2 regions of the Gordonibacter pamelaeae genome follow, and region 1 is predicted to be linked to the other one. Evidence: predicted binding sites of a transcription regulator. Region 1 holds the regulator's gene; the other holds the start of a gene.
The links. The regulator LexA, encoded in region 1, represses DNA repair genes until DNA is damaged. The targets are predictions, from matches to a motif close to CNAACANNTGTTNG.

Region 1 (5,618 bases):
CATGTTCGACGCCGGCCTTGTGGACGAGGTCGCGCGCCTGCTGCAGGGCGGGTTCCGAGACGGCATCACGGCCCCCCAGGCTATCGGGTACAAGGAGGTCGTCGCCGCCCTGGACGGCGAGACGACGATGGAGGAGGCCGCCACGCGCATCAAGACAGCCACGCACCGCTACGCGAAACGGCAGCGCACGTGGTTCCGCAAGGATAGGCGCATCCGCTGGATCGACGCGAACGAGCCCGACGTCGCGGCGCAGGCGGCCGAGGCGCTGGACGTGCTGGGAGACGCTGTTGCCTGAGCGTTTCCGTGACAGGGTGGACTTGTGGTATGATACGGTTCCGCAGGCCGGCCCTGCCGAAGAGCCTTCAAGATCGGAGCACCTATCATGCAGACAGCACACGCGTTTCTCTAGCGGTTGCGACCGCGCCCGACTGTCTTCGCACGCCGCCGTCAGTACCGGTGTGCCTGTTCCTGCCTCGAAAGGTTGGCTCCATGTCTGAATTCGAATCCGTTATCACGCGGGGCATGACCCCTGTATCCGAAGAGCGCCGCGAGAAGGCCGTGCTCGTGGGCGTCGACCGCCCCGGCGCCTCCTGGCCGCTGGCCTCTTCTCTCGCCGAGCTCGAGCGCCTCGTGGACACGGCGGGCGCCGACGTTGCGGCCGTCACCACGCAGAAGCTCGACGCGCCGAACCCGCGCACGTTCGTCGGCTCGGGCAAGGCCGAGGAGGTAGCCGAGCTGGCACGCGCCCACGCGGCCGACCTCGTGGTGTTCGACGACGAGCTCACGCCCTCCCAGCAGTCGAACCTCGAGAAGGTGGTGGGCAAGGACGTGAAGGTCATCGACCGCACGGCGCTCATCCTCGATATCTTCGCGCTGCATGCCACCAGCAAGGAGGGCCGCCTGCAGGTGCGGCTCGCCCAGAACGAGTACCTGCTGCCGCGCTTGCGCGGCATGTGGGCCCACCTGGCCTCGAACCGCATGGGCGGCGGCGTGGGGTCGCGCTTCGGCGAGGGCGAGAGCCAGCTCGAGGTCGACCGCCGCATGGTGCGCAAGCGCATCACGTCCATCAGGCGCGAGCTCAAGCATCTGGCCGAGGTGCGCGCCATCCAGCGCGAGAGCCGCTACGAGAGCGGCATGTTCAAGGTGGCGCTGGCCGGCTACACGAATGCCGGAAAGTCGAGCCTGCTCAACCGCTTGACGAATGCGGACGTGCTGGCCTACGACAAGCTGTTCGCCACGTTGGACTCCACTACGCGCAAGTTCGAGCTGCCTGAAGGACGCGAGATCACCGTCACTGACACGGTCGGGTTCATCCAAAAGCTGCCGACCACGCTCATAGAGGCGTTCAAGTCGACGCTCGACGAGATAACGGGCGCCGACCTGGTGCTGCACGTGGTGGATGCGTCGTCGGACGAGTACGAGGCTCAGATCGCCGCAGTCGAGGACGTGCTCGGGCAGATCGAGGCGCAGGACCTGCTCCGCGTGCTCGTGTTCAACAAATGCGACCTGCTCGACGGGGAGCAATGCGGCGCCCTCAAGGCGCGCCACCCGCAGGCACAGTTCGTGTCGGCGGCGACGGGGGAGGGCATTGCCGAGCTTGTCGGGCATGTCGCCCGCGTCGCCTCGGCGCAGGACGAGCATCTCGACGTGGTGATCCCCTACAACCGGGGCGACCTCGTCTCGGTGGCGCACGAGCGTTGCCATATCCTGTCCGAGAAGCACGAGGAGGACGGCACGCACCTCGTCATGCTGGCAGCTCCGTCCTTTGCCGGCCTGTTCCGTCCCTACGCGGCGGAGAAGGACCGTTAGGCGCGTCCCTTCCGGGAAGCTGCGAACTGCTTGGTTAGAGTAACTCTAACCAAGCAGTTCGCGACCGAACGACGCGATCTCGGATCGCCGGCCAGTCCTGGGACGAACGGGCTCCCTCTTTCCAAGGCCGGCGTTTCCCCTGCAGGGGCCGTACCCCGACAGGGCGCGGCGCTTCTCCGGCGGAGCACCGCAAGGCGCCGCCTACAGGCGTCGGAACACCGCCACCACTTTGCCCGCGATGGAGCAATCGGTGGTGATGATGGGCTCCATCGTCGAGTTCTCCGGCTGCAGGCGGATGTGGTCGGATTCCTTGTAGAAGCGCTTGACCGTCGCGCCGTCGTCGATGATGGCCACGACGATGTCGCCGTTGTTGGCGACGGGCTGCTCCTTCACCACCACGTAGTCGCCGTCGTTGATGCCTGCCTCGATCATCGATTCGCCCCGCACCGACAGCAAGAACGACGGCGCGTCGCCCACGATGTCGGTGGGGAGCGAGATGGTGTCGGTGATGTTCTCCTCGGCCAGGATGGGGGAGCCGGCCGCCACGTTGCCCACGAGCGGCACGTTCACCACCTTGTTGAAGCTGGGCTTGACGACGTTGGAGGCGCTTTCCGTGTCGCCGAGCGGGTAGGTGAGCGCGATGGAGCGCGACTTGAGCGGATCGCGCTTGATGAGCCCCTTCTCCTCAAGCGCCTTGAGGTGCACATGGACCGTCGAAGGGGAGGAAAGGCCCAGGCTCTGGCAAACCTCGCGCACGGTGGGACCGTAGCCCTTCTCGCGGATGCACTCCTCGATGCAGTCGAGCACTGCCTTCTGACGCTTCGTCACTTTGTCGGACATGCCCCGTCCTTTCCCTTGAACGAACAAATGTTTTAATTACGTATTGACATGAACTTTTGTTCGTCCTATTATATATGCGAACAAAGGTTCTACGCAAGGGCTAGGAGGCAGAAAGATGAAGAATTTCGAGATGCGGTACCCCCTCGACGGCACGTCGGCCCTGCAGCCGGAGTTCGGGCATGTGCCTGCAGCTGGGGCTATCATCGAGTTTCCCGGGGACGTTTCCCAAGGCGCTTGCGCGTCGTCTGCGCACGCGCAGAGACCATCGTCTGCAGCGCATCGTGCGCACGCCCACTACGGCGCTCCGGAAACGGTGCGGGCCCTTCACCGCGGCAGCGTAGCCGGGTGCGCCTACGGCCGCGTGAGGCCGTGGCAGGGCGCCCTGGCGGGATGCGTCTTCTCCCTCTTTGCCTTCGTCAGCATTTTCATCGGCCTCTAACGGCCTTGGAATACCCACAGATGCTGCGTTTCTGTGGCTGCGAGGCGCCCCCGCCACCCCGGGGGCGCCCCCATTCCGTCGGAGGGGCCTTCCTCCCTGCGGGTCCGTGTGGTAGACTTCCGCTTAGATCGATAGTCCAGACAGGCTGCCGCAGACGGCGCCTTCGAAAAGGAGACAAGGAACATGAGGTTTTAACGAAAGCCTTCGGACACCCGACAGGTCATGCAAGCTATGCACCGGGTGCGCTTTCGTTGCCGTTCCTTGATGTTCCCAGCCCTGCCCTCGCTGCCGCGTCGGCATGCGGGCGACCAGCGCGAAAAGCATCGCTTCCGGTGCCTCTCAAAGGGAGGCCCCTCCATGTTCGTTTCAGCCCACCATCTTACCTATGCCTACGATGGCGCCGATGCCCTGGCGCTCGATGACGCGTCTGCCGTGTTCGCCCCCGGCTGGACCGGCGTGGTCGGCCCGAACGGGGCCGGCAAGAGCACGCTGCTCAAGATTGTCTGCGGGGTGCTCAAGCCGCAGAAGGGGAGCGTTTCACCGCAGGTCGCTGGCTTGTTCTGTGCCCAGTCGACGGATGCTGCGCCCGCGGGCCTCGAGGAGTTCGCCTGCGACTACGGGCCCAAGGCCGTGCGCCTGCGCTACCTGCTCGGCATCGACGACGCGTGGCTGTGGCGCTTCGACACGCTGTCGCACGGCGAGCGCAAGCGAATCCAGATAGCATGCGCCCTGGCGGCCGATCCCGTGCTCCTTGCGCTCGACGAGCCCACGAACCACCTTGATGCCGACACCCGCGATCTGGTGGCGCGCACGCTCGCCGAGTATCGGAGGACGGGCCTGCTCGTATCGCACGACCGCGCGCTGCTCGACGGTTTGGCCACCTCGTGCGTGTTCGTGGACCAGGGGCGCGCCGTTACCGTGCCCGGCTCGTACTCCCAGGCGAAGGAGCAGATAGACCTGCGCCGGAGGACCCTGGCAGAAGAGCGGGCCAACGCCCGCCGCGAGCTGGGCCGCCTCAAGGCGGAAACCACCCGTCGGGAGGGAGTGGCAGCCCGCTCGGCCGCACGGCGATCGGCCCGCCATCTCGACCGGCACGACCACGACGGGCGCACGAAGGTCAAGCTGGCCATCTATTCCGACCAGGATGGCAAGGCCGGGCGGCTCTCGTCGCAGATGGGGAAGAAGCTCGAGCGCGCCGAGAAACGGGTGTCCGAGGCGCATACCGCGAAGGTGTACGAGGGCGCGCTCTGCCTCGACGCCGAGCCCTCCCCACGCAAGGTTCTCGTTCACCGCGAGGCCGGGTCCTTGGCGCTGGGCGGGGGGCGCATGCTGCACCATCCGCAGCTGTACGTGGGCAACACCGACCGCATAGGCCTGGTCGGCAGGAACGGCGCGGGCAAGTCTACGCTGCTCGCCGAGGTGCTGCGGCAGGTGCCGGAAGAGGGCGTGGTGCTCGTTCCCCAGGAGATAGGGTGCGACCAGGCGCGCGACCTGCTTGCCTCCGTGAAGGTCCTCGAGCCTGCCAGCCGCGGGCGCCTGCTCTCCATCGTCGCCCGGCTCGATTCGCCGCCGACGCGCATCCTGGAGGGAGACGACCTTAGCCCCGGCGAGATGCGCAAGCTCCTGCTGGCTTAGGGCCTGATGGGGCGTCCTCATCTCATTGCCATGGACGAGCCGACGAACCATCTGGATATCCGCTCCGTCGAGGCCCTGCAGGACGTGCTGGCCGACTGCCCCTGCGCCCTGGTGCTCGTATCCCACGACGAGCGCTTCCTGGACGCGCTCACCGCAACCCGTTGGATGTTCGACGTCGACTGCGCCGAAGGGGGAGGGCTGGGCGACACCCACGTGAGGGTGAAGCTGTGACCCTTTCCCCGCTGCTTGGCTGCAGGTGAGGTTGCAGGCTCGTGCAGCTTCGGAACCGCCCCCTGATTCTGCAGGGGGCGGTTTTTTTGCAGGGATCGACGATGCGGATTGAACCACAATATCTTGTATGCTAGGCTGAGCCAAAATCGAGCAAAGGAGCCTTTCATGCGCTGTCCTTCCTGCGGAAACCTCGAATCGAAAGTGGTGGACTCGCGCCCTTCCGAGGATGGCACGGCTATCCGGCGACGTCGCGAATGCCTCGATTGCGGTCGCCGCTTCACCACCTACGAGCGCTTGGGCGAGAACCCGCTCATCGTCATCAAGGCCGATGGGTCCTCAGAGGCCTACGACCGCCAGAAGCTCATGCGCGGCCTGCTCATCGCCTGCGGGAAGCGGCCTGTCTCGCCCGAGCAGATAGCGTCGCTCGTCGACAGTATAGAAACCGAGCTCCGCAACGCCTCCTGCAACGAGATCAGGTCGAAGGAACTCGGGGACATGGTGCTCGTGCGCCTGGCGAAGCTCGATGACGTGGCCTACGTGCGGTTCGCAAGCGTCTACAAGGATTTCCAGAATGTGGAGGAGTTCGCCGCCGCCCTCGAGGGGCTGCGCTGATGGAGCGCCTTGCGATCCCCCTCAAGGCGCTCGACGCCGAGCTTACGGTGCC
Region 2 (5,618 bases), on a different contig from region 1:
TCGCGCTTCTCGGCCTTGAACGCATCCTTGACCACGGCGATGGCAACCGCGCTCACGGCGCCCGCGCCCAGCGCCTGCACGACGCGGAACGCGATGAGCATCTCGATGTCGAGCGCGAGCGCGCAGAGCCCGCTTGCGGAGGTGTAGGTCACCACGCCGGCCAGCAGCACAGGGCGGCGGCCGTAGCGGTCGCTCAACGGGCCGAACACGAGCAGGCCCACGGCGAAGAACAGGAAGTAGCCCACGAGCGTGAGGTTCACGGTGCCCGCCGTGGTGCCGAAGGCCTCCGTCATGTGGGGAACGGCAGGGGTGTACATGTCGAGCGAGAGGGGCGTCACCAAGCTGGCGGTGACGAGGAGGACGACAAGTCCCAAGGGTCCGAGCTTTCCTTGGGGCCGGACGAGCCATTGCTGCATCTTCTGTTTCATGGTGAGTTTTCCTTCTAGGTTCCGAAGGCGACCCGTAACGGGATTACGAGGCGATTACTCTAGCGGAACGAAACCAGATGAGGACGCGATCCTTCGATCATCACAGAGTCACCATGATCTAACAAATCACGGTTCGAAGGGGTTCCGCGGATGCTGGCGGCATCCGGCGCGGGGCGCACGGAGGGCAGGCGCCGCCAGCACCCGGGCAGGGCCGCGGGGAGCCTACCGCGCAGGAGACGGGCCTGCGTCACTCGCCCGGGCGCTCCGGCGCCTCGACGGCGGGCGAGCGCGGATCGTCGGCCGAGGCGATGTCGACGATGGCGGGCTCGGGGGCGTCGTCCAGCAGGCCCGCCATCTCGGCCGGGTCGTCGGGCAGTTCGAGCCCGTAGGCGTCGGCCAGGGCGCGCGCCTGCTCCAGCCGCAGGTCGGCGACGGCGTCCTCGCCTGCCTCGCGCAGGTAGGCCGACGCCAGCATGAGGCTGCGCGCCACGTACTCGGTGACGCGCGGGTCGGTGCCCGACACCTGCAGGATGCCGGCCATGGACTCCGGCGCGAGCGACAGCAGCGTGGCGCCGTCGATGTCCACGGCGTCGCCCACGGCGTTCTCCAGCATGTCGGCCGCGGCCTTCGGGTCGCGCTCGTCGCGTGCCTTGAACCAGCTGCGCCGCAGTATCTCGGCGAACTGCAGGAAGATGCGCATGAGGTAGTCCTGTTCGAGCATGGGGCTCGTCCTTTCGTCGCAGGTCGAAAACGGTTGGCGGGAAGCGCCGGGGGCCCGCGGCGTTGGCGCCGACCCCCCCCCGGTTGGCTCAGGCAGGCGGGAGGGCGATACCCAGGTGCTCGTAGGCGCGCGGCGTGGCCTGGCGGCCCTTCGGGGTGCGCACCATGAGGCCCTGCTGCATGAGGAAGGGCTCGTAGACGTCCTCGAGGGAGTCCGGGTCCTCCGAGAGCGCCGAGGCGAGCGTCGAGAGCCCCACGGGCCGGCCGCCGAACTGAACGGCTAGAAGCTCCAGGATGCGGTTGTCCACGGCATCCAGGCCGAGCGCGTCCACCTCGAAGAAGCTTAGGGCCTGCGCGGCCACGTCCTCGTCGATCGTGCCGTCGCCGCGCACCTGCGCCCAGTCGCGCACACGTTTGAGCAGGCGGTTCGCCAGACGCGGCGTGCCACGGCTACGCCGCGCGATCTCCAGCGCGCCGTCCTCGGCTATGTCCACCCCGAGGATCGCCGCAGAGCGGCACACGATGGAGCCCAGCTCCTCGGGCGTGTAGTATGCCAGCCGGAACACCATGCCGAAGCGGTCGCGCAAGGGCCCGGTGAGCAGCCCCGTGCGCGTCGTGGCGCCGATGAGCGTGAAGTGCGGCAGGTCGAGCCTGATGGAGCGCGCGGCCGGCCCCTTCCCCACCACGATGTCCAGCGCGAAGTCCTCGAGCGCGGGGTAGAGAACCTCCTCCACCATGCGGTTCAGGCGGTGTATCTCGTCGATGAACAGCACGTCGCCTTCCTCGAGGTTCGTGAGGATGGCGGCCAGGTCGCCCGTGCGCTCGATGGCGGGGCCGCTCGTGGTGCGGATGCTGGCGCCCAGCTCGTTGGCCACCACGGTGGCGAGCGTGGTCTTGCCCAGGCCCGGGGGGCCCGAGAACAGGATGTGGTCGACCACGTCGCCGCGCGCCCGCGCCGCCTCGATGAGGATGGCGAGCGATTCCTTCACCTTCGTCTGGCCCAGGTAGTCGCCCAATCGCTTCGGGCGCAGGCTGCGGTCGAGGACGAGGTCGTCCTCCGTGAGCTCGGCCGTCACGGCACGCGGCGGCACCGACGCCGCGTCTGCGCCGTCGGCCACGTAGCCCAGGCCCTCTATCTCGATGTCGTCGTGCGCCATAACCGCCTAACTTCGCAAGCCGTCCCGTCCGTCGCTTCGCCTACCAAGGTACCACACGCGCCCGCGCGCGTCAGCGCTCGGTTCCCAACCGTTTGAGGGCGTACTGGAGAACGGCGCTGTCAGAGACGCCCTCCGGCGCGCCCTTCAAGGCCAGGTCGGCCTCGGCCGCCGTGAACCCCATGGACAGCAGCGCCTCGTGCGCGCCGCGCAGCTGCTCGGCGGCGCGGGCGGCGGGCGCCTCCCCCTCGTCGAACAGGCTCGCGAGCCCCTGGTCGAGGGACCCCTTCAACTCCAGGATGATGCGCGAGGCCGTCTTCTTCCCCACGCCCGGTATCTTCGACACGGCCGCCACGTCCTGCGCGGCGATGGCCGCGACGAGCGCCTGCGGCGTGAACACCGACAACGCCGCCAAGGCCACTTTAGGGCCGACGCCGCCCACGCCGATGAGGCGCTCGAACAGCGCCTTCTCCTCCACCGTCATGAACCCGTACAGGGCGATGGCGTCGTCGCGCACCTGCAGGTACGTGTGCACCTCCACGGACGCGCCCGCCTCGGGCAGCTTCGACAGGCTGGCCTGCGACATGCCCACGGCATAGCCCACCCCGTTCACGTCGATGAACGCGGCAGCGGCGGTCTTGCCCGCCAGCCTTCCCTTCAAGAACGCGATCATCGCGCGCCTCCTCCCGATGCGGCCGCGGCGGTCGCCGCCGCGAAGCCCTCGTGGGTCGTGTAGCAGATGGCGGCCGCCAGCGCGTCGGCCGCATGGTCGGGGCTCGGCACCGCCTCGAGCGCCAGCAGCTGGCGCACCATGTACTGCACCTGCTCCTTGTCCGCCGAGCCGGCGCCCACCACGGCCAGCTTGATCTGGCTGGGCGAGAACTCGCCCACCGGCAGGTCGCCCTCGGCGCACGCCACGAGCGCCGCGCCGCGCGCCTGGCCGGTGGCGAAGGCGCTCTGCGCGTTCGCACCGAACCACACCGTCTCGATGCCCACGCACGTGGGCGCGAACCGCCTGATGACGGCCGCCATCTGCTCGTGTATCTTGCCCAGGCGCCGCGCGAGCGGCGCCTGGGCCGGCGTGGAGATGCAGCCGTAGGCCACGCACGCCAGCCGCGGCCCGCTTTGCGCCACCACGCCCCAGCCCGTGTTCGCCAGGCCCGGGTCGATGCCGAGTATCGTCCGTTCGGTGCGCGCCATCCGTTCCCTTCGGTTCGCAAACGTTTGTTCGTGCTATCCTACCACAAAAAAGACGCGCCGGGAGCGCGTCTTTCAAGTAATCCATCGTTCGCCGACCACGCCTCGCGGCAGGACGCGAAAGGGCGCCGATCGGTTTCGGCGGTCGTCAGGCTGCCGGAGCCCTACTCGTCGAGCGCCTCGGCGATCTCGTCGGTGATGTCCATGGTGTGGTAGACGTTCTGCAGGTCCTCGAGCTCCTCCAGCTTGTCCACCAGGCGCATGACCTTCTTCGCGTCGGACACGCTCACCTGGGTGGGCGTGGTGGGAATCATGGTGAGCTCGGCGCCCTTCGTCTCGGTGCCGGCCTCTTCCAGCGCCTTCTTCACGGCCATGAGGTCGGTGGGGCCGGTGTAGATGATCCACTCGTCCTCGGCGTCCTCGTAGTCGTCGCCGCCGGCCTCGGCCACGGCGAGCATGAACTCCTCCTCGTCGGCCGCGGCGCCGTTCGGCTTCACGGGGTTCTTCTTGTCGCCCGTCTCGACCTCCTTGGGAACCATGATCTGGCCCTTGCGCTCGAACTGGAACGCCACGGAGCCGGAGGTGCCCAGGGAGCCGCCCGCGTGCGAGAACGCGCTGCGCACGTCGGCCGCGGTGCGGTTGCGGTTGTCGGTCAGCGCCTCGCAGTACACGGCGATGCCGGCCGGGCCGTAGCCCTCGTAGACGACCTCCTCGTAGTTCGCGGCATCCTTGCCGGAGCCGAACGCCTTGTCGATGGCGGTCTTGATCTTGTCCTTCGGCAGGGAGTAGCCCTTGGCCTTCTCGATGGCGGCCGCCAGCGACGCGTTGTTCTCGGGGTTCGGGTCGCCGCCCTCTTTCGCGGCCACCGTGATGATGCGCGACAGCTTGGAGAACAAGGCCGAGCGCTTCGCGTCCTGCGCCGCCTTGCGGTGTTTCGTTGTAGCCCACTTAGAATGCCCAGACATATACTTCCCTTCCACAGAGCACTATCGGCCAAACATTCTAGCACATCCGTCAAATACCCTGCTCGCTTATCGCACGGTCTTCAAAAAACGGCCTGCGACGGCCCGGCCGGGCCAGTCGGGCCGGACGGCCGGGTGTCCAGGCGCGGGCTCGCACGGGGCGAGTTGACGGACGTGCGACGGCGTGCCTACGGTACCGTGACCGAGCCGCCGATTCAGCAGCACGCCCCTACAATGGCTGGAAGACGAGGGACGCCGGCGTCCGGCGGGTCCTCCCTGACCGCCCGTCAACCAAAAGGAGCACTGCCATGAAAGGAAATCCTGAACTCATCGACACGCTGAACGACCTGCTTGCCAGCGAGCTGGCCGCCATCAACCAGTACATGGTGCACGCGGAAATGGCCGAAGACTGGGGCTACGAGCGCCTGAGCAAGAACTTCAAGACGCGCTCGATCACCGAGATGACGCATGCGGAGCGCCTCATCGAGCGCATCCTGTTCCTGGAGGGCACGCCCATCGTGTCGAACCTGGACGACATCCACATCGGCGCCACCATCCCCCAGCAGGTGGACAACGACCACGCCTCAGAGCTCACCGCCATCAAGATGTACAACGAGGCCATCGTGCAGGCCGGCAACGTGCTGGACTACGCCACGCGCGACATCCTCGAGGCCATCCTGCGCGACGAGGACAAGCACCTCGACGAGCTGGAGGAGCTGCAGGACCAGATCGAGCAGATGACGCTGCCCACGTTCCTGTCCACGCAGAACTAACCGCACCGCCCGCCCGCTCGCGCACGCGCAGACGGGTGCGGAATGCGCCGCACGACCGCCCCTCTCCCTCGGGCGCATCCCCGCACGTCCAGGCGCGCCCGACCGCCTGGACGAGATCGGGGGCTATGGCAAGAAAGCGGCCTCGTTCGAAGCCGCTTTCTTGGGTTGTGCTGGAAAACCGCCTGGTGGCAAACCGCGGGAAGCGACCTTCTCGCCGAGCATCGTGCCACCGACCTGATTCTTGTCCATGATGTTTTCGATCATGGTTGATCTGCCTGCGGGCAGCCGAGGTCCAAACGCGCCCCGGCCTGCCGCCGCCCAGGCCCGCCGCCAGCCTTTTCGCACCAGGAGGCTTGAGCGAATCCTTACCTGATCCTTTCACTC

Region 2: a site for LexA is predicted at 3,520-3,533, ahead of ruvC (crossover junction endodeoxyribonuclease RuvC). Genes of this name have one in related genera too.

What each region holds. Positions count from the first base shown of each region.
Region 1 is NZ_PPTS01000003.1:452,783-458,400, forward strand. Features, by position in the region: gene miaA (tRNA (adenosine(37)-N6)-dimethylallyltransferase MiaA) at 1-295, shown strand, start outside; gene hflX (GTPase HflX) at 490-1,809, shown strand; gene lexA (transcriptional repressor LexA) at 2,011-2,649, opposite strand; gene C1877_RS07065 (ATP-binding cassette domain-containing protein) at 3,446-4,723, shown strand; gene C1877_RS15680 (P-loop NTPase family protein) at 4,730-4,954, shown strand; gene nrdR (transcriptional regulator NrdR) at 5,120-5,566, shown strand; gene dut (dUTP diphosphatase) at 5,566-5,618, shown strand, end outside.
Region 2 is NZ_PPTS01000002.1:503,241-508,858, forward strand. Features, by position in the region: gene C1877_RS04810 (Bcr/CflA family efflux MFS transporter) at 1-428, opposite strand, end outside; gene C1877_RS04815 (hypothetical protein) at 676-1,149, opposite strand; gene ruvB (Holliday junction branch migration DNA helicase RuvB) at 1,238-2,305, opposite strand; gene ruvA (Holliday junction branch migration protein RuvA) at 2,376-2,975, opposite strand; gene ruvC (crossover junction endodeoxyribonuclease RuvC) at 2,972-3,502, opposite strand; gene C1877_RS04835 (YebC/PmpR family DNA-binding transcriptional regulator) at 3,664-4,464, opposite strand; gene bfr (bacterioferritin) at 4,770-5,234, shown strand; gene C1877_RS15290 (hypothetical protein) at 5,358-5,498, opposite strand.